Regions from separate parts of the Halalkalibacter sp. AB-rgal2 genome, predicted to be linked through region 2. Evidence: riboswitches for the same ligand, from Rfam matches in the RefSeq annotation. Region 2 holds a riboswitch; each other region holds the start of a gene.

Evidence for each region. A riboswitch is a leader RNA that binds a small molecule or an ion and turns the genes downstream of it on or off. The one in region 2 is predicted to bind cobalamin.
Region 1: another riboswitch for cobalamin. It lies ahead of ACERJO_RS13330 (ribonucleoside-diphosphate reductase subunit alpha); the one in region 2 lies ahead of metE (5-methyltetrahydropteroyltriglutamate--homocysteine S-methyltransferase).
Region 3: another riboswitch for cobalamin. It lies ahead of ACERJO_RS06285 (DUF4430 domain-containing protein); the one in region 2 lies ahead of metE (5-methyltetrahydropteroyltriglutamate--homocysteine S-methyltransferase).
Region 4: another riboswitch for cobalamin. It lies ahead of ACERJO_RS18545 (DUF4430 domain-containing protein); the one in region 2 lies ahead of metE (5-methyltetrahydropteroyltriglutamate--homocysteine S-methyltransferase).

Annotation. Positions count from the first base shown of each region.
Region 1 is NZ_JBGUAV010000016.1:66,110-71,625, forward strand. Features, by position in the region: gene ACERJO_RS13330 (ribonucleoside-diphosphate reductase subunit alpha) at 1-2,043, opposite strand, end outside; cobalamin riboswitch at 2,209-2,404, opposite strand; gene ade (adenine deaminase) at 2,550-4,286, opposite strand; gene ACERJO_RS13340 (YerC/YecD family TrpR-related protein) at 4,598-4,909, opposite strand; gene ACERJO_RS13345 (DUF3048 domain-containing protein) at 4,938-5,516, opposite strand, start outside.
Region 2 is NZ_JBGUAV010000002.1:151,776-157,291, reverse strand. Features, by position in the region: gene ACERJO_RS02310 (ATP-binding protein) at 1-591, shown strand, start outside; gene ACERJO_RS02305 (hypothetical protein) at 715-894, opposite strand; gene metE (5-methyltetrahydropteroyltriglutamate--homocysteine S-methyltransferase) at 903-3,170, opposite strand; cobalamin riboswitch at 3,304-3,498, opposite strand; gene ACERJO_RS02295 (cob(I)yrinic acid a,c-diamide adenosyltransferase) at 3,608-4,198, shown strand; gene ACERJO_RS02290 (spore germination protein) at 4,325-5,516, shown strand, end outside.
Region 3 is NZ_JBGUAV010000005.1:130,374-135,889, reverse strand. Features, by position in the region: gene ACERJO_RS06295 (energy-coupling factor transporter transmembrane component T) at 1-567, opposite strand, end outside; gene ACERJO_RS06290 (DUF4430 domain-containing protein) at 583-1,395, opposite strand; gene ACERJO_RS06285 (DUF4430 domain-containing protein) at 1,525-3,399, opposite strand; cobalamin riboswitch at 3,529-3,718, opposite strand; gene ACERJO_RS06280 (glutamate synthase subunit beta) at 3,864-5,348, opposite strand; gene gltB (glutamate synthase large subunit) at 5,341-5,516, opposite strand, start outside.
Region 4 is NZ_JBGUAV010000032.1:5,900-11,415, forward strand. Features, by position in the region: gene ACERJO_RS18545 (DUF4430 domain-containing protein) at 1-1,556, opposite strand, end outside; cobalamin riboswitch at 1,750-1,943, opposite strand; partial or broken gene ACERJO_RS18550 (ABC transporter permease) at 2,231-2,864, opposite strand; gene ACERJO_RS18555 (DUF1048 domain-containing protein) at 3,177-3,515, opposite strand; gene ACERJO_RS18560 (PadR family transcriptional regulator) at 3,530-3,856, opposite strand; gene ACERJO_RS18565 (hypothetical protein) at 4,017-4,241, shown strand; partial or broken gene ACERJO_RS18570 (HD domain-containing protein) at 4,268-4,552, opposite strand; gene ACERJO_RS18575 (BCCT family transporter) at 4,713-5,516, opposite strand, start outside.

The sequences.
Region 1 (5,516 bases), on a different contig from region 2:
AAAAGAAATCCCTTGGTCGATATGACGTTGTCTTCTTCCGTTTTGACGAATACTCCATTTTTGATCGATTAGGTGAGCTGCTTTATAGAGCCATGTCGTCTCTGAATTTAACTCAGGTGCTACGACTGGAATACGATAATTCTTCTTCTCCTCCATGTAGAGCTTCGAGAAAATCGGATCAATTGAAGCAGTTGAACCCGCAATAAGAGCCGTCGTTGCATTCGGAGCTACCGCCAATAGGTAACCATTACGGATACCATGCTCTTTTACATCAGCTTGGAGCTCCTGCCATTGTGGAGTATTGTAATCGCGCTTATTGAAATAAGCACCTGTTTCCCATTCAGAGCCTTTGAATTTCGGATAAGCTCCTTTTTCCTTCGCTATTGAAAGGCTTGCCTTTATCGCAGCATAATTGATCTTCTCATAGACACGCTCAACCTCTTGTACTGCTTCCTCTGATTCCCACTTAATACCATTACGTGCTAAATGATGATGCCAGCCATACGTCCCGCCACCAATCGCACGATACGTTTGGTTTGTTAGTTCAGCTTGCTTCACATCAAGCTTATTAATATCAATAACATTATCTAGCATCCGAATTTGGATTGCAATAACACGATCTAAGACGTCATCCTTCAATACATTCGCAATTGATAATGAGCTTAAGTTACAAACAACATAGTCCCCAGGCTTTTTCGTAATACGAATTGTTCCATCCTCAAGCGCTTCTTCTGTGATAACTGTTGAACTCATATTTTGCATAATTTCTGTACATAAATTAGAGCCGTATATCATACCATTATGAGAGTTCGGATTTAAGCGATTCGCTGTATCACGATAGAACATGTACGGTGTTCCTGTTTCAAGCTGCGAAATCATAACTCGTTTCATGATTTCGATGGCTGGAACCTCCTCCTTCGATAGTAACGGATGATTGACACATTGCTCATATCGTTCACGGAAGGACCCGGCACCCTTTTCTTCATCATAATGATCTTCTAACGAGAAGCCCATCACTTCTCTCACTTCATGAGGATCAAACAGATACCAGTTATCACGATTGTCTACCGCCTCCATGAATACATCAGGTACGGAGACTGCCGTAAATAAATCATGTGTTCGTTGGCGCTCATCTCCATTGTTTAGCTTCGCGTCTAAGAATGAAAAGATATCCTTATGCCAAACATCTAAATAAACGGCAATCGCTCCTTGACGTTGACCGAGCTGATCCACACTAACCGCAACGTTATTTAATTGCTTCATCCATGGAATAACACCTGATGAAACCCCTTTGAAGCCGCGGATGCTTGAGCCCTTAGCACGAATCTTGCCAAGATATACACCAAGCCCTCCACCGTTTTTACTAACTGTTGCTGCATCGGTACAGCTGTCAAAGATCGAACGCAAGTCATCCTCAACCGTATCAATGAAACAACTCGAAAGCTGACCACCTTTTTTCCCTGCATTCGCAAGGGTAGGTGTTGCAACTGTCATGTATAGATGAGATAGTGCCCAATAACTCTCCTTAACGAGTTCGACACGCTTTTTTACTGGCTCATTGACCATGAGCATCATCGAAATGACCATCCATCTCTCTTGCGGAAGCTCTAATAACGTTCCATCAAAGTCACGAGCTAAATAACGGTCTGCTAAAGTCTTTATGCCAACATACGTAAAGCGCTCGTCTTCTTTCCCTTGAAACGCAGCTTCTAGCTCATGAAGCTCGTCTGTTGTATACGCATTTAATCGTTCATCATAAATCCCTTTTTCAACTAGTTCCTCTATTAATGCTGAAAACTGTGAATACTCATCATCAATTTGGCGTCTTGTTTGTACTTGCTCATATAAACCATTTAAATAACATCTAGCTGCAACATATGTCCAGTCAGGCTGATCCATATCTAGTTCAGTTAGCGCGCTTAATGCACGATTATCCCACGTATCGGTTTCCTTCCACTTGTTAATCCACTGCTCAACATTCAACTGAGGAAATCGAGCTACTAAAGCTTCCTGAAATGATTTCTTTTCAAGAGTTTGATTCATTTCGATACACTCTCCCTTAAACGACACAATTATTTAAATGTGAAAACAACTATTAAAGGTGCAAAAAGCGCCCTTCTCACGTGTGGGAAAGGGCGCGAAACGGCATATGTATTCAAACCATACATTATGTAGAATAGGCCGTCTCACTTCTTACACCCCGAAGATAGCTGACTTTGGAATACGGCAGGTCTCCTGACTCGTGCTTCGTTCTACTCTGAACCTTCCCATGTAAACTAGCTCATTCTAGCAGCTTACACAGTGGATTTTTCATTTCGTCCACACTTACAGTTGCGGGGGCAGCTCTGGACTTTAACCAGATTCCCTATTAAGTAGTAAATACACCGTCATTCCACAAAAATCAATATATAGTTGCTTAATTCACTTTTTATTACGATATATAGTATATGGTACAGAATACCACTATTATTTGCAAGCATATTTTTTTGAACGTTTTCGTCAAATTTGCCCAACATGAGCCAGTACGCCTGTTTCGTTCTAAAAAAAATTTACACGTCATTCACTCCAACGTCAATATGAGAAAAGGAACGAACATCGAATAAACCTAAATCCGTTAATTTCAATTCCGGGATAACAGGTAACGCCAAAAAAGATAAAGTTAAAAATGGGTTCCATTTTTCATCAAACCCAATTTTCACTAAAGCCTCTTCTAATGCGCTCAATGATCGGTAAACGGTCGAATAAGATTCAAGTGACATTAATCCTGCCAGAGGTAACGATACATCGGCCAACACTTCCCCTTCTGACACAACAGCAATACCACCTTTTAAATCAGCAACATGTGAGATCGCCCTATATATACTATCGTCATCTGTTCCGCATACAACAATATTGTGTGAATCATGAGCGATTGATGCGGCAATTGCACCATTTTTGATCGGAAAGCCTTTTACAATACCAACTCCTACATGCCCTAATCGATGGTGCCTTTCTGCAACAACAAGCTTTAATTGGTTTTGTTTAACAGATGGAACAAATAGGCCATTTTCCACCGTGACTTCCTCAACCATTGCTTTTGTCACAATTGAACCAGGTGTAACAGTGATCACATTGGCCTTATTGGCTTCTTCAAGTTTTAACTGAAGCGATTCTTTCTTCAATTTCATATGAACACTTTCTAATAAATAGGCTGGAGGTGCTACATACTCTCGGATAGATTGAACAAGCTTCCCATTTTGTGCGACACATTCTCCTTTTACAAACACAGACTGTATCGTTAATTCTTGCAGGTCCTCAATGAATAAAAAGCTCGCTTCGTAGCCTGGTGCTATTGCTCCTTTTTCTGTTAGCTTGAAGCATTCTGCTGCATTGAGGCTGGCCATTTGGATCGCCTGAAGGGGCTCTACACCTAATCGAATGGCTTTACGAATAGAAGCGTCAATACTGCCTTCATCAATTAAATCATCTAAATGCTTGTCATCCGTTGCAAACACACATCTTCTCGCATTAGAGGGGGTTAATATCGGCAATAGTGCCTCAATATCTTTCGCAGCTGTTCCTTCTCTCATTAACACGTACATGCCACGCCGAATACGGTCCAATGCTTCTTCAGCTGTTACGGCTTCATGGTCATTCTCAATTCCAGCTACTCGATATGCATTAATCCCAACTGTATCTAAGCCCGCAGCATGACCATCAATCGGCTTATGACGTTTCTTCGCTGCACTGATCTTTGCAAGCATTTCCTTCTGAGCAGAGAAGACAGAGGGATAGTCCATCACCTCCGCCAATCCATACGCCTCCGTTTCTTGAAATAACGTCTCAACTTCTTCTGCGGTAAGACTCGAACCACTATTTTCAAAGGAGGTAGCAGGAACAGAAGAAGGGACCATCACCTTCACATCAAGTGGAAGCCCCTTTGCAGCGTCAATCATATAACGAACAGCTTCCATTCCACCAACGTTCGCAATTTCATGCGGATCGGCCATCACCGTTGTGACTCCTTTTGGAACAACAATGCGTGCGAATTCCTCAGGTGGAACCATAGCAGATTCGATATGTACATGTCCATCAATAAATGACGGCGAAATATACGCACCTTTTGCATCAATTACTTCATTCCCATCATATTCGCCGATACCAACAATAACGCCATCGGTAATCGCTACATCCGCCTCATATATCGTTAATGTAAAAACGTCAATTATCTTGCCATTCTTAATGACAGTATCTGCTTTCTCAGCCTTTGTTGCTGCTTTTAACCTTGCTTTTATTTTTACACACATTTCGTACACCTCTTTTTAACATCGCTCATATTCTTGAGGAATATCGTATCTTAAATAGCTGAGAAAAGAAAGTCTAAGAATACCTGTTCAGCAGTCTTTTATTAATTCCTCCGTGTTGAGTCGTTACAACATGGGTGAGCTTTTCTAAAAAGGTTATTCTATCAGAAAGCATGTAACGCGCGCATTCGAAGCATTCCTTTTACAACAGAATGTCACTTTGCATATATTACAAAAAACAAACGAGGGCACAGGAAAAGTTACAAACCGAACTTTTCCGTGCCCTTATCATCCACCTGTCGTTCTCTTCTCATCTACGCTTCTGCGTTTTCACCGAGTTCCCTTACACGGTCTAATGTCATCTTATATCCATCATTACCATAATTGAGGCAACGTTTCACTCGAGAAATCGTTGCTGTGCTCGCACCTGTTTCAGTTTCAATCTTATGGTATGTGTAGCCATTTTGTAGCATTCTCGCCACTTCTAACCGTTGCGCTAACGATTGAATTTCATTAATCGTGCATAAATCATCAAAGAATTCATAACATTCTTCCAGATCCTTCAATGACAGGATTGCTTTAAATAATTGGTCGAGCTCTTTCCCTCTTAGCTTGTCAATTTGCATTTTTTCACATCCTTCTGACATCCAAACATTAATAAATAATATGTTGATCGATCCCCATCGGAATGACATTCACCCACGTTTGTCCTGGTACGAGTGGAACAACATGACCATCTTTAACAGGTGTAATAATCCCATCTAGGTTTTCCCAATCAACTGATTGTACTTTCCCATGCTGAAACAAGAGAGCTTGTCCACCAGAGTTTAAATCAATCATTCGGCGTCCCTGTTCATCCACAACCTGATGAGACGTTTCGACTACAAATAAATTCTCAATCAACTGTGGCTCCCCTGTTTCATGATCTGCTGTTTGTAGTTCACCGTTTGCTCTTGTATAACCTGATAATTCCACGTTAAATTCGTAATTAATGCGATGACCGCTTGAATATTGAACAACAACACTCTCGGCGTTCTCACCCTCAACTTCATACTCATCATCTAGGCTATAAAACTCGAATGTAGGAACATCACCTGTACGCTCGTACCCTTCTTGTTCGATCCCTTGAAGAATATGACGAGCTGTAATGTAAGAATTGTGAGGCGCTACACGATCTGATGACCGCTGAAATAACGTACCATCATACTTCATACCACTAATATAATCCAATTC
Region 2 (5,516 bases):
GATGAAGAGAAAAAGGAAATGGCAAAAATCATTTATGATGAATCACTAAGAATAGGACGATTAGTGAATGAATTATTAGATTTAGCAAGAATGGAAGCGGGGCACGTCGAATTACATGCAGAACACATACCTCTTCACCCATTTGTTGAAAAGGTCGTCCGAAAATTTCAAGGTTTGGCGAAAGAACAAAACATTACACTTTCACTTGATGCAACTAAATTAGACAAAGAAGCAACCATTGATCCAGATCGTATTGAACAGGTATTAACAAACTTACTTCACAATGCAATAAGACATACAAATGAAGAAGGCCATGTGACGTTGCGTGTACGTTCATTTGATGAAGGGACAAAGTTTGATGTTCTTGATACAGGCTCTGGAATACCAGAAGAGGACCTACCGTTTGTTTTTGAGCGTTTTTATAAGGCAGATAAGGCTAGAACTCGAAGTCGCGGAGGAACGGGCTTAGGTTTAGCGATTGCTAAAAATATTGTTGAAGCTCACAATGGCCATATTTCTGTTCATAGTAAATTAAATGAAGGTACAGAATTCACATTTTTCATCCCAAATATTGCGATGTATAATGAGTAACGTGTATTGAGAGAAATTTCCTGCGCCTAATTGTTGGTTTTTACTAAAAAAAATGGCAGAAAAACCTCTTGACTAATCGTAGGAAGGAGGCTGGGACAAAAGTGTTGTCTCAGCCTCTTTTTTCTATTCCATATTTAAAATCGAATGAAGAATAGCCAACCAGCGTTCTTGCGTTTCTAAAGTTGTAAAGCCTAAATGCTCAACTAAAGAATGTAAGCCTTGAGAATCTAGGTGGTAAATACAATGTTTCATTTCTTTTTCACTCGTTGTATATTCAAGAAATTGAATCATTTCTCGTCTCATTATCACCTCTAAGATTGGCTCGAAACGGTAATGTTTTCTCTAGCTTTTTTAGCTGCGTCAACCATTTTTTTTAGTGCAGCAATTGTTTCTTCTTCGGAGCGTGTTTTCAAGCCACAATCTGGGTTAACCCAGAAACTTTCAGCTGGAAGAACTTTTAGTGCACGTTCAATGATTGATGACATTTCGGATACGTTTGGAATACGAGGACTGTGAATATCATATACACCTAAACCAATTCCTTTTGTATAGGTTGTTTTTTCAAATGCTTCAATCATTTCACCATGACTTCTAGAGGTTTCAATGGAGATCACATCTGCGTCCATTGCATCAATCGCATCAATAATTTCATTAAATTCGCTATAGCACATATGTGTATGAATTTGCGTTAGGTCATCGATATCAGATGTACAACGTCTGAATGCTTCAATGCTCCATTGAAGATAGTCTTCTTGCTTCTCTTTCTTCAATGGTAAACCTTCGCGTAATGCAGGTTCATCAACCTGAATCATCGTAATATTTGCTTCTTCTAATGCTTGTACTTCTTTAAGAAGCGCTTCTGCAATTTGAAAGCTAATTTCTTTATTAGAAATATCGTTTCGAGCAAAGGACCAGTTTAAAATGGTGACAGGTCCAGTAAGCATTCCTTTAACTGGTTTCTCTGTTAATGATTGTGCATAAACAACTTCTTTCACTGTCATTGGCTTAGTAAATTCTACATTACCGAAAATGATAGGTGGTTTTACACAACGTGAGCCATATGACTGAACCCAACCATTTTTCGAGAAAGCAAACCCCGATAACTTTTCGCCGAAAAATTCGACCATGTCATTTCGTTCGAACTCACCGTGAACGAAAACATCAAGTTCAAGATCTTCTTGAATTTGGATCCATTTCTTCATATATTCATTGATCTGTTGCTCATAGTTTTCGTTAGATAATTCTCCTTTACGCCACTTTAAACGGGTTTGGCGTACTTCTGTTGTTTGTGGGAAACTCCCGATCGTCGTAGTAGGTAGTAAAGGTAATTTCCATTTTTTATGTTGAAGCTCGGCTCTTTTACTGAAATGAGTACCTCGATTCGTTTTCAGTTCGTTTAATTTTTTTTCGGTTCTCCATGCAGATTCACCTAAATCGTAAATGCCTTTTTGGTGTTCCTTTAATTTGTCCTCATATTGATAACGTTTTGATAGGATGTCTTTTAATAATATCATTTCTTCTAGTTTCTCATCACAATAGGCAAGTGCCCCTTTTACGAGAGGATCTAGTGCATCTTCATACTTTAACGTTACTGGAACGTGCAGTAAGCTTGATGAAGGCTGAATAAGCTGCCTGGAATATGGGACTACTTCATTAATTCTTTCAAGAAGCTTAGATACTTTGTTGAGGTCACTTTTCCAAATGTTTCGACCATCAATAATTCCGACACCAAGTACTTTATCTTGAGGGAAGCCGTACGTGATTAAGGAATTTAAATTATTTTCCTTTCCATAAACAAAATCAAGGCCTATCCCTTTCACTGGTAATGAAATGAGCTCTAAATATTGATCAACACTTTCAAAATACGTTTGTACGATTAAATCAATGTCAGTTGTATTAGCTAGTTGAGTGTAAACTTGTTTAATTAGATACCAGTCCTCCTCACTTAAATCCGTTACAAATGTAGGTTCATCGATTTGGACAATTTCTGCACCTGCTTCTTTCAACTCTGATAAAACCTGTGAGTAAAGTGGGATTAATTGCGACAAAAGGTTTGAGAATTCTGACTTTTTATATCCCTTTGATAAGCTTAAGAATGTAAAAGGTCCTAAAATAACCGGCTTTCCAATTACATTTAATTCTTCTTTCGCTTCTTTAAATGCTTTCAACGGTTTGTTTTCAACGAGTGTAGGCTTTGCGTCCTGTAGCTCAGGAACAATGTAGTGGTAGTTTGTATCAAACCATTTTGTCATTTCACACGCTTGAGCGTCTCCTCCGCGTGCCATTGCATAGTAAGTAGCTAAAGAAACAGCCCCTCCGGAATATTGAAAACGATTTGGAACGATACCAAACATAGTCGCTGTATCAAGCACATGATCATAATAAGTAAAATCATTAACAGGAATATAATCAATGCCTAATTCCATTTGCTTCTTAAGATGATTTAGACGAATTTCTTTCATTTGAGTATGTAACTCATCTTCAGTAATCGAACCTTTCCAAAACGACTCTAACGTTCTTTTCCATTCGCGTTGTTCACCAATTCGTGGATAACCTAAGTTGCTTGTTTTAATTGACATTCAAACATCTCCTCCAAAATGTGTATTCATAAAACAAAAAAGGATATTATTACCTATACTAGTGTAATAATATCCTTATGACGGCATGCGTAAATAAGCTATTATAACACCTCCCTATCTCCCGTAGGTAAAAACAGTGTTGTTGAAATTGGCAGGTCTCCTGGCTCTAGAATCAACGTCACAATCACCTTCCCAGCTATATAAGCCAGTGGTTTAAGAAATTGTAACTCATCTACTACAGTGGCGGGACCGCTCCGGAATTTCACCGGATTCCCTTTTAAACTTTGAAAGTCATTGTATTCAAAGTACCGATTTCCAACATATGAAATTGTTTTATACTTTATCGTGAAGGAGGAGAAATGTCAAGAGAATTTTTATTAGGTAGAATGTAAAATAATCATGTATACTAGTGAAAACGATTAGAAAGAGGGATTGTATTGAAGTTGTATACACGAACTGGAGATGAAGGTAAAACAAGTGTTATTGGTGGGCGTGTAATGAAGAGTCATATTCGTGTTGAAGCATATGGGACAATAGATGAATTGAATGCTTTTGTTGGTCAAGCAGTAACACAATTAGAAGATGATCTATTTCGAGATATTAAGGGTGAGCTAGAGAGAATCCAACATGAACTATTTGACTGTGGTGGAGATTTAGCTGCTATTAAGAAATCAGATAAAATCCGATATAAAACAAATCAAGCAATGATTGATTATTTAGAGAAAAGGATGGATGTTTACATAGATGAAGCACCATCAATTGAAAAATTTATTTTACCAGGGGGGGCAGAAGCTGCAGCAACGTTGCATATATGTAGGACGATTGCAAGAAGAGCTGAACGCCAAGTTGTTCAATTACTAGAAACAAACGAAGATTACAATCCGTATGTTCTTAAATATTTAAATCGTTTATCAGATTATTTATTCGCTATTGCAAGAGTTGCAAATGCAAGATTAAAAATAAAGGACATCGAATATATTCGCAGTGCGGCTGTTTTTAAAAATGGGGTAAGAAAAGAAGAGAAGTAGGAATGAAAGAGAAGTTTCAAAGGGATTGCTACCTTTTGAAATTTCTCTTTCTTTTTTACGCATAATACAATTAGGGTTTTTTCATACTAACTTTAGAGCACAGTGATATGTAGGTGGTGAGACATAGTGATTAGTAGATGGATTATGAATAGAAAAAGTCAGAATAAAGAGCAGCCTTTAGCGAATATGATTAACCTATTTAAAAAGTCAGAGGATTTTGTTGAGAGCGAATACATACTTAATGGGAAATTGTTTTACATAGCTTATTACGAACCACTTATTGACAACAAAGAATTAAACGAAAATGTGCTGAAAGTATTAAAGGAAAATCATACGTATATAACATTAGAGGAAATGAAAGATGCTGTTGCTAATGCGAATTCACTCTGGATCAACCAAAGTGATGAACTGAGAGAAAAGGTTATGCATGGTTTTGTCATTATTTATGATCAACCTTTGCCTAAAAGGTGTCTAGCTATACAAGCAACTCAAGAAAATAATCGCTCAGTTGCGCCACCAGAAACTGAATTTAGTGTCTCAGGACCTCAAGAGGCGTTCATAGAATCACTTGATACAAATATTTATTTAATTCGAAAACGATTACCTCTCCCACAATTACAAATAAAAGAATTATCTATCGGAAAATTAACACAAACTCGTGTTGTGGTTATGTATATAGATGGTATTGCTGATCCTGATAATATTGAAACTGTCATACAAAGACTTCATTCAATTGAGATTGATCAGGTAATTGATGCGAATGCACTTTCACAAATGATTACTGACCAAACGATGTCTATTTTCCCACAGTTAATTCATACAGAGAGACCTGAAAGAGTTGCCGCTGTCTTAGCAGAAGGAAAAATTGCCTTTATGGCAAACGGATCTCCAGATGCCATTATTGGACCAGCGACTCTAATTGAATTTTTTTCTTCTCTAGAAGATTATTATTTACATTGGCAAATAGCTTCGTTTTTACGCCTTTTGAGGTTTGGAGCTGTACTTTTCTCTATTTTTTCTACACCGATTTATGTTGCTGTTTTAACATTTCATTATGAATTAATTCCGCGTGATTTATTGTCAACCATTATTGCATCACGTAGTAATATTCCTTTCCCACCGATTATTGAAGCTATATTTTTAGAATTAACAATTGAGTTGTTACGCGAAGCGGGTGCACGCCTACCGACAAAGGTAGGTCAAACAATCGGAATCGTTGGAGGAATTGTTATAGGACAGGCCTCTGTTGAAGCTGGTTTAACAAGTAACATTTTATTAATTATTGTTGCACTAGCCGCCCTAGCATCATTTACAACTC
Region 3 (5,516 bases), on a different contig from region 2:
ATAGGTCAGCAAAATTTGCACATAGAGTAGCCCTTTTTTCGCTCTTTCACTCCACTTACCACGAGTGACCGAGACCCCTTTACTATGTTGAACCATGCTAATGTCGTCCAGCCTTCTTTTCATAAGAGGAATAAAACGCAATGTTAGCATTAACAGCAAAGCAAACTGTGGCAGCACACGCCCAAACAAAAACAATAACTTATTTGGCGTCATAACTCGGTTAAATGAAATAAAAAGCACAACTATGCTCATAAGTGAAAATGCAGTAATACCACCGTACAAAAGAGCTTCAAGTGTAATGCGACGATTCGCCCATTCAACTAACACATGTGACCCTCTTTGATTAAAAAAAGGATTAGCCATCACGAAAATGAGCGCTGACAAAAAGATAAATAACACCCAACCACGCACCCCACGCAAACGATCATGCAAATATTCACGAAGTAAAATGGCAAAAAAAGCAGCTAACAAATAATACGGGTGTAGCATAAGCATTAATAACGCAATTGCACCACTATAAAAAAGAAAAGTCGTTAATGGATGTAGTTGTTCAAATCGAAGGTTCATGAGGACAACCTACTGTCATTCTTCTGTATATAACCATTCAACGCGATCTCCTGCCTTTACTATTGTTACACCTGCACTTTGGGTAATACTCGTACCATTTACTTTTGCTACCCAACCGCTCCTCGGCCCATAGTCAAATTCATACACATCGGCAATTCCTCGAACATAAGCAGCTGCGCCTCTCCCCGTGTAATCAACGTAAATATCGGCCGACTTACCGTACTTTGTCAGTATATCCAAAACCGTATCACCATCTGCATATTCGACTTCTCCTTCACCCATTTTCCCACTTGGTCCTTGTATCACAATCGATACTGTTGGCTCAGAGGTAGATGTTGTTTTCTCTTCTTTAGGCTTTGACTCATTTGCTTTCGAAGACGAGCTTTCTTGCTTCTTTTCTTCTTTTGGTTTTGAATTAGAAGACTGATTATTGGATGAATTGGAATGAGAGTTCGATGAGGATTGTTTCTTTTTCTCATCCGAACTAGACTGGTGATCACTTGTCTGATTCGATTCTTTCTTTTCTGTTGATTCATTCGCAAGGTCTTCATTCGAAGAAGAAGATGTCGCCTCAGATTGTTCAATTTCCTTCGACTTACTAGGCAACACCACTTCCGCATCCTCTAGCTGTTCAACTTCTTCTTCTGTGTTACTCTCCTCGTCACCTAGTTCTGCACCTTCATCTTGTTCGATTTCAACATCCTCTATTACTTGTTCTTGATCATGACGATCATCCTGATGCTCTTCTTTATTTCCTGTCCCACAACCTATTAAAATGCCAATAGCCATGAACATGAGCAACAAAATTTGGATCCAACGAATTCTCATCCTCACAACACGCTCCTCTACTATAAGCTGATCTACTCCATACCGAAATGAGACCCCCTATTATGACTTAAAGGGCACTGAAAAAGGGAAAGCAAACCTTTTCAGCGCCCTATGCATAAACAAAAGGGATTATTCTTCCTTCATCATTCCACGACGTTTCGTTATCACAAATGCTATCACACCTATTAGCAATAAAACTAAACCAACCAAAAGAAGATTAAATGTATTCGTTGCCGTATCTGGTAACCGCTCACCTTCATCTGTTGATTCCGATGTGTTATTAGAATCTATTACTTTTTCATTATTATTAGAAGGTAAAGGGGGCTCTGTTTCTACCTTTTCATAAGGATTAGTTGTTTCCTCTTCCTCAACAACAACATCTTCTAATCCATACTGAACTTCTCCATCAGCTAAAGGAAGATGATACAAAGATCCTTCCCCATTTACATATAGCTGATACGCAACAAGAGCACGATAGGCTTGGTCGGTTGAAAATGGATCACTATCAGAACCATAGCCATCCTTCCAATAGAATCCACCATCATCATTTTGGAAGCTCAATAAGTAATCAACAAGCCTCGTACTTTCACTATCACTTGGATCCTCTGGCTGGTTTGGTTCAACCCCAGCTGTCGCAAGCGCAATAATAACTTGAGAAGCAGTCGAGCTATTGTCAATTTGCGAAGCATTTGCTTGGATATAACGTAATGCTTCATTCACACTTTGTTCAACTTCTGTTTGAGATGTATGTGGCGCTAATGCGGTGATGGCCATCGCCGTTGTATCCAAATCAGCTGAGCTACTTCCATCCCAAGACCAGCCGCCACTTCCATTTTGAGCATCTAGCAAATATGAAATCATCCGTTCACGATCCCACGCTGCTCCATCTGGTGTTTCAAAGCCTGCACTATCTAACGCAATTAAACCATACACAACACCGTTTAAACCTTGACGCGTTAATTCACCATTATAAATGGCTTCAACGAGGTTGTATCCTTCAATATTTGTCGGGTTGCCACCTGCTGCTAAAATACCTAACGTCACACGCTCATAATCCGTTATAGCACGAAACTGTCCTTCATTCTCTCTTAACGTCTCTTTCACTTGATCTAAATAGCTACTCGGCACTTCTTTTCTTGCCTGTCTTAATGCTATTGCATTCCAATCACCGATTGTTCCAGCAAGAATATAATCAGTTGCTGAATCGATCGCACTTTGAATGACTTCTGGATCAACTCGTTCAGTCTCAGAACCTTCTTCTGTTACAGGATCCTCTTCTTCAGAACCGCTGTCAGCATCTCCGCCTTCATCTTCCGATTCATTCTCAATGAAGACAAAGGAAATCAGGTCTCCATTTGTCAACACGTAGTCACTAGCACCGACTTGCGAAGACTCATCATTAACGGCTAATGACCAATAATCAGGATACTCTGCCTTTAAACCATTAATTCCTGTAATAAAATTCCCAAAATCATATACGTCATACTCTAAATTGTCCTTACCGATGACTACCTTAATTAAATCAAAGGCTGTTGCCCCTTCAATAAATCCAAAACTGTCATCATAAGCTTGAACTTCTTCAATTCCTACAATTTCAAGTTCAGCACTATCACTTTCAGCTGTCCAGTCAACTAGTTTAAATGTTAGAATGTCGTCTTCATCGACTAAAAAGCTATCTGCCCCTGTTTGTGCTGAGATTCGATTGACATAAAATGCCCAGAAATAGTTTCCTTCTGCCTGCACATCATTAATTGTATGAATAAATTTCCCGTATTGGCCATCATCATATCCAACATTCTCCTCACCGACAGCACGCACGAGTAAGTCAAACGCCGTATCTCCCTCTTCAACCTCATACTCACTAACATCAACCGTAACAATCTGATTGCTCTCTTCTAATTGCTGATCCGATGCTTCCTCAGCAAATACCGCCGTATTGACACTTCCAAAGAACAGTGAAAACACAAGCAACACTGCCATCATCTGATGCATCCATTTTTTCATTTTTGTTCCTCCTCATTTTCTATCTATCCATCAAAAAAAGCCCCTCTAACTGAGAAGGAGCTAAAATGTTAAGAGATTAATAGCATCATATACTATACATTCTTAACACCCCTTCTATCCGCGTAGAACATGGTGCTGGCAAAACAGGCAGGTTTCCTGGCTCATGGTCATCACTTCCTACGTCTTCCCATCTTTTTATAAGACAGTGACAATAGTAGGTTGCTCGCATTTACAGTGGCGGGACCGCGTTGGTTTCTCATCAACTTCCCTATTAAGCTAGCATTTACTAAATGCCAGCACCTGTTTAATTAACTATGAACTTATCGAAGTAATTATACTCGAACTCACTCTAGTAATCAATATGAAAAAATGTGTAGAATGATTTTATAGAGGTTGTTCAAAAGGGCGCTTTTTTCCCTTTTTGATGACCTCGAGGCAGGCTTTTATAAAAACAAGCCTACCTTTTAAGGTAAGCTTGTTTCTCCCATTAAATACTTATCGCATTCACGTGCTGCTTCTCTTCCTTCATTAATCGCCCAAACGATCAAACTTTGGCCTCGGCGCATATCACCTGCCGCAAATAAACCGTCAATATTCGTTCGGTAAGTACCATATTCTGCCTTTACATTTGATCGCTTGTTTAATTGAACATTGGCTTCTGTCAGAAATTCAGTCTCCGGACCGCTAAATCCAATAGCAAGTAACACTAATTGGGCAGGCCAACGCTTTTCTGTCCCAGGTAATTCTTTCCTTATTTTCTTGCCTTCTGCATTCATAAATGTTTCCACTTCAACAGTCTCAACAAATGCAACTTGACCTTGATCATCGCCTATAAATCGCTTCGTCATGACGGCATAAGCGCGTGGATCTTCACCTAATACTGCAGCTGCTTCCTTATGTCCATATTCAACTCGATGAATGACGGGCCATTGCGGCCATGGATTATCGGGCTCGCGCTCGGTCCCTTTCTTTGGATATATATCAAACTGAGTTAGACTCCGGCACCCATGACGAACGGATGTCGCTAAACAATCTGTTCCTGTATCCCCACCGCCAATTACGATGACATCTTTATCCCTGGCCGAAATGTAGGCACCATCTTCATGACTAGAATCTAATAGACTCTTCGTATTCGTATGCAAGAAGTCCATCGCAAAATGAATCCCTTCTAATCCTCTTCCTTCCACTTCTATGTCACGATGCATCGCCGCTCCGCCACATAAAATGACCGCATCAAAGTCTGAATGTAGCTTTTTTAGTGGATAATCCTTCCCTATTTCCGTATTCGGTTGAAACATGATTCCTTCTGCTTGTAAGATGTTCACTCGTCGCTCAATTACTTGATAAGGAAGCTTCATTTCCGGAATTCCATACGTCAGTAATCCACCAATTCGGTCATGCCTTTCGTAGACCGTTACTAGATGCCCTGCCTTGTTTAATTGGGCAGCTGCAGCTAATCCCGCTGGACCCGATCCGACAATGGCGACCTTTTTACCAGTCCGATCAGTTGGTGGTGTAGGCTTAACCCAGCCTTCCTTAAAGCCACGTTCAACAATCGCTAATTCGACTGATCGAATCGCCACAGGCGGTTCATTGATCCCTAGTACACACGCCCCTTCACACGGTGCAGGACAGGCCATACCCGTAAATTCTGGGAAATTGTTACGTTCATGTTCACGCTCTAACGCTTCCTTCCACTGCCCTTGATAGACGAGATCATTCCACTCAGGAATGAGATGATGAACCGGACAACCTGTTGTCATACCATTTAACATCATCCCTGTATGACACGTAGGCACTCCACAGTCCATGCAACGTGCCCCCTGCTGCTGGAGCTCCTGCTCTTGATGACGCAGTGTATAATCATCCCAATCCTTCACTCGCTCTTTCGGATCACGTTCAGGTAATGGCTTTCTAGTATAATCAATAAATCCTGTTGGTTTACCCATTGTTCACGTCACCATCCTTCACAAGATCGACGGCCGCTTTACTTTCTTCAAAAGCCGCTAAAGCCGCTTTATATGAGTCATACCCTTTCTCTTTAAATCGATCAATCCTCTTCTTCATCACCATATAATCACGTGGAATCACACGAACAAACTGCTTGGATATCTTAC
Region 4 (5,516 bases), on a different contig from region 2:
AAGCCAATTAACGCCATCGCCGTAAGATCATAGTTTGGCGCTGTTCCAAACAAAGACCAGCTCCCATCGGAGTTTTGCAAATCTAGCAAATGATGAACGAGCTTGTCCCTTGTCCATCTCGCGTCACTTGGAACATCGAAATCTAGCGTATCTAACGCAATTAAAGCAAAAATTGGACCGTTAATTCCTTGAGCTGTCATTGAATCTAAGCCATTTGGCCAATCCGAACTATTGAAAATTTTCTCAATTAAATTATGTCCATTCACATTTGTTGCATCTAATCCTAACGCAGCTGCTGCAATAGCCAAACGTTCGATATCTGTGATTCGGACTCGGCTAGCATGAATAATTTGATTATCTATATGTTCTAAGAAATAATCCTCATAATAGCTTTCGGGAACTTCTTTACCTGCTCTAGCTATTCCAATCGCTTGCCACTCACTAGTGACACCTGAGTGAATCATCTGCTCAACAGCTCGGTCAATCGCTAGATTAATATCTTCTAATGAAATAGACAGAGTATCAACTTGTTTGCCTTGTTCTTTATCGGAATCAAACGCTTTTGTCGCTACAGTCAATACCTCTACCGCTTCATCCACTGTCGTTTGAGTAGATTCCTCATCATCTACAACTGCTTCTGCTTCTAACAGAGCCGTTTCATATGCTGTGCTCACATCTTCTGTAACCCATTCATTTTCTGGGTCTACGTCAGAACCATCTACACTTACGACGACTGAAGATTGATTTTCCTTAGCTGTGCTAATAGCTGATTGCAATGAGGACTTGTCAACATCAAGCAATTCCAAAGCATTCTCTAGATTTTCTAACGATTGATCAACAGTTGCTTGACTACTTTCCATATCCTCTAACACTTCATATGCGTTGTGATAGGCTGAAGAAACGATAGAGGATGAGAGTATATCTTCCTTATTGGGGTGACTATTAATCTTAGCAACTTCAGCCGTTAATGCATCTTTATTAGCAGCTTGTATGTATGGTTCATGGCCATAACCGAAACCAAGATCTGCCCCCCATCCATGAACCGTAAATTGTAAGCGAATTACATCTCCATCTTCACTCTCATATTGAGCCATTCCAACTGGAGCCATGTCATTATTGACAACATACATCCATCCTGACATCCACGTATAATCAAATTCCCCTAACCACTCGGGATCACTTTTAGAACCAATTGTATCAGCGTGGTCTAATATGTATTGCGGGATTTCAACTGCATTTGAATCATTATCTCTAATATTTGATAGATAAACGATATTTTCCGAGTCTACTCCATCATTATAATTTCCACTACCTAGTACTCTTGCTACAATCTCTCCGACTTTTTCACCTTCAGACAACGATACTTGGATCGGTTCAATAGCATACCCTTGTCCGAGCGTAAATTTTTCTACAGATACCGTCACTGAGTTTGTTATACGGTCTGTTTCACTGAAGCTTTCATTTGCAGCAAATACACCGCTTGGTAAAACGAGAGAAAAAATCATTAATACGCTTAATACGATTGCTACATACCTCTGTCCAAATTTGATTGACATCGCTAAAACTCCCCTTATTTTAAAATTAAAAAATAGTTACATCAAAACTCTCCAAGAACAAAGATGCTTTTTAACACAAAAAAACACCTTTCACCAGAAATAGAAGAAAGATGTTTTTATAAGTCATTTTTAACGAATATAAAAATAGCTAATAAAAAAGAATAATCGATCCCCTATCCCATTCACCGTGAGAATATCAGAGTTATTTATGGCAGGTATCCTGACTTAGCTTCAACACAACTCTATCTCCTTCCCATTTCATGAACAAACAGTGGATATGATAGATTGCTCCGCTTTACAGTGGCGGGACCGTGTTGGAATTTCACCAACTTCCCTTTTAACTTTGGAAACACACGTCTCCATAGCACCATAAATGAAAAACTATTAATTTATTCCATCGTATTATATATTTTCCTATTTATCAATACTAATGATCTTCTATTCCTTACATCACCATACTGTCAAACGATTTAGTAAAACTCATTGATACACAGTAACACCATTAAAAAATGGAATTCAGTTCCTACGTATAAGAGAGATATCAAAATCCTCTCTCAATATTTAGATTTTTTTACCTAGCAAATTATTTAACATTCATCCTCACTCACCATCACTACTATAGCTATTTTTCGGCTTCGCATTGAGGAGGTGCTGACTAACTCATAATGGTCTACTCACCCTAATTGGCGTTTAAAAGCTTTACTGGCAAAAAAATAAGCGATAATCATGATACAGATGCACCAGGAAAGTGCAATCCAGATATCGTTGCCAACAGTCCCTTCATACAAAAGGGCACGGACTGCATTCACGATTGAAGTCACGGGTTGGTTCTCAGCAAACGCACGCACAAACTTAGGCATCGTTTCGGTGGGAACAAAGGCCGAACTGATAAAGGGCAGGAAAATCAACGGGTACGAGTAAGCTGTCGCTCCCTCCATAGACCTCGTTCTCAGTCCAGGAATGACTGCCAACCATGTCAACGCCAATGTAAACAGCCCAAGAATTCCAGCTACTGCAAGCCAATTCAAAATATCAGCACTCGAACGGAACCCAAATTGTCCTGTCACGCTGATGCTTTGGCGAACGTGATCCGGTTGACTTTGGACGTCAAAACCGCAAATACTTATTTCTCCGCCATTTGGCTTCATTAAAGTAGAAAAGATATTAACCATAGTGTCTTGCCCGCTCCATTTAACCCCAGCAGTGCGAAAATTTCTCCATTTTGCACATGAAAATCCACACCTTTAACACTTCTTTGTCTTTAAACGACTTTGTTAACTCTTTTACAGAAATCGCTACATTGCTCATATTTTTCTCTTCCTTTTCTATCACTCACTACTAAGTCTTACAGGTATTCTGTATTACTAACTACCTTGTTAAAAATATAACTGAATAGTTGAGGTGGTTATTGTAACCAGCTATTCAGTAAAAATTTTCTATTGAATTTACTTTTCCCAAATCGCTTCGTTCTCACGATACTTGCCTTGTAGATTTAAACGTTTACATCTAGTTCTCTGTGAAAAAACAAAATATTATCATTACTTTGCAAGCTTGAACGATATTCTCAGGTTTGCATCATTAATCTTCGCGTTAGACAAAAATAATGCTAAGACTTCGCTTTTAGCCACGACCAATCGTATCGTTCAATTTCGCTCGATATTTGTCACTCCATGTTTCCTCGCCCTTTACTAGTTCATCACAAAAAACTGCCACATCCTCACCCGTAAGATCAGTAACTTTCTTGCCTTCCGCTGAACCTACCTCAAAAAGATCGAGAATACTGCCAAAGATACGGCTGATGTCCTTCCACTCGGTTGGACCACCAGTCGTCCATATATATTTTTGAATTGCTTTATAAGCGGTATGGTACTCACTTGGAAGTAACTTCGCACGAGCCTCCATCTCCTTCCACTCCCGCTTGTCATTCAGACTACCGATAATTTTCCCAAGAATACTCATAGTATATCTCCTTTTTATTTTAGTTTTGTTTTAAGTTCATTAATTTTACCAGAAATAAATTCCCATTTACCCCAAAAAATTTCAAGGTGCTCTTTACCTGCCGAATTTAGTGTGTAAAACTTTCTAGGTGGCCCCATAGTGGATGGCTTTTTCTCGATGTTCACCAAATTGTTCTTCTCAAGCCGCATCGTAATCGTATAAACTGTGCCTTCAACCACATCAGTGAACCCAAGTTCTCGTAGATGTTGCGTGATTTCATAGCCGTAAGTTTCGCCACGGCTAATGATTTCAAGCACACACCCTTCAAGCACCCCTTTCAGCATTTCTGTAATATTTTCCAAATTTTCACCTCCATTTATATTTCATTGCATTCAGTGTTATGCAGCAAAGGTATTCTGTGTTACAGATATTCAGTAACACTTACTACCAGTATATAGTACCGCATAATAGCGTCACTTGTCAAAAATGAATTTTTTATCAAAACACCAAGAAGAAATATTGGTGACTAGTTGGGAGAGTATTCCGTTTGAGGTTGAAGAGGTATCTCTAACGTATAAAGAGAGAGGAGATCCCAATTTACCGAGTGCACGTTTGGAATATGAGGGAAATAGTAATTATGTGAGTGTAGATGTATGGGAATATCCGAAAGAAAAAACGTCCTTTTATGGAATGCGTCCTATTACGTTAAACAGAATATTCAAGCTTATTATAGTCATGAAACGTTAGATAAAGCGGTACAATGGGAAAACCCCATCTTTATTTTCAAAAACGAAATCAATAACATGAGAAAAAGCGATGTGGGAAACATCATGCAAGAGCCCAGCAATTTGCTCTTCTAATGATCCACCAAGCTTGCGAATGAGTAGCATGACACCAATCGAATGATCAAAGCGTGTTACATTCCATTTCTCATTCACTAAATAACTTGCTCCCCCTTGGTGAATTCCCTTTAACCTTTGAACAGGCTCACTTAAAATTAACTCTTCTAGCACTTTATCTACCACAAACTCACCGTAAATTTCGTCAAAGACAATCATGAATATTCTCCTATGTTAAGTCCTTACTATTTGCAAAATACGATTCATTGCGAGGCTGGGACAAAAGTATTTTAATAAATGAGAAACCGCAGAGCGGAGCACATGAACCGCTCGTTAAATATACATCGCTACGTTTTCTAAATGTTCGGATTCTCAGCCCCTATTTTGCCCTTAGTTCCTTTAAAAGCGCCATACACATAAGCACCATAATGACCGAAAAAGGTAATGCTGCCACTAGTGATGCTGTTTGAAGCGCCTCAAGACCGCCAGCAACTAAGAGAATAGTCGCGATTGCTGCAATTAACACGCCCCAAACGATGTTTTTCCAACGACTTGGGTGTAACGAATCATTCGAAGTCATCATTCCTAATACATACGTGGCCGAAGCCGCAGAAGTGATGAGAAACAAGAAAATAAGACCGATGGAGAGGACGGTAAGGATTCCTCCAAATGGTATGTGATCAAGCAATGCAAACAATCCATACGTTACATCTTCCCTCACCTCTTCCGCGATAGGCTGCCCTTCCTCTGTTTCAAAGAAGAGCGCACCTCCACCGAATACGGCAATCCATGCAACCGCAACAAGTGGTGGCACGAGCATGACACCGATCACGAACTCTCTAATCGTCCTTCCCTTTGAAACTCTCGCGATAAAGCTTCCGACAAACGGCGACCAAGCCATTGCCCACGCCCAATAAAAAATCGTCCATTCATCTAGCCAACTACTATCTTCCGTTGGGGAAACATCTAAACTCATACTGGCAAAATGGTGCACGTAATCTCCCATTCCCGCGATGAACGTGTGGAATAAATAGATCGTTGGCCCTCCAAAAAAAATAAAAAACATGAGGAAAAAGGCTAGTGTTAAATTAATAAAACTAATAACCTGAATCCCTTTATTTAAGCCAATGATGGTTGCTCCTAAATAACAAACAAGTAAGAGAGCAATGATCACTAATTCTGT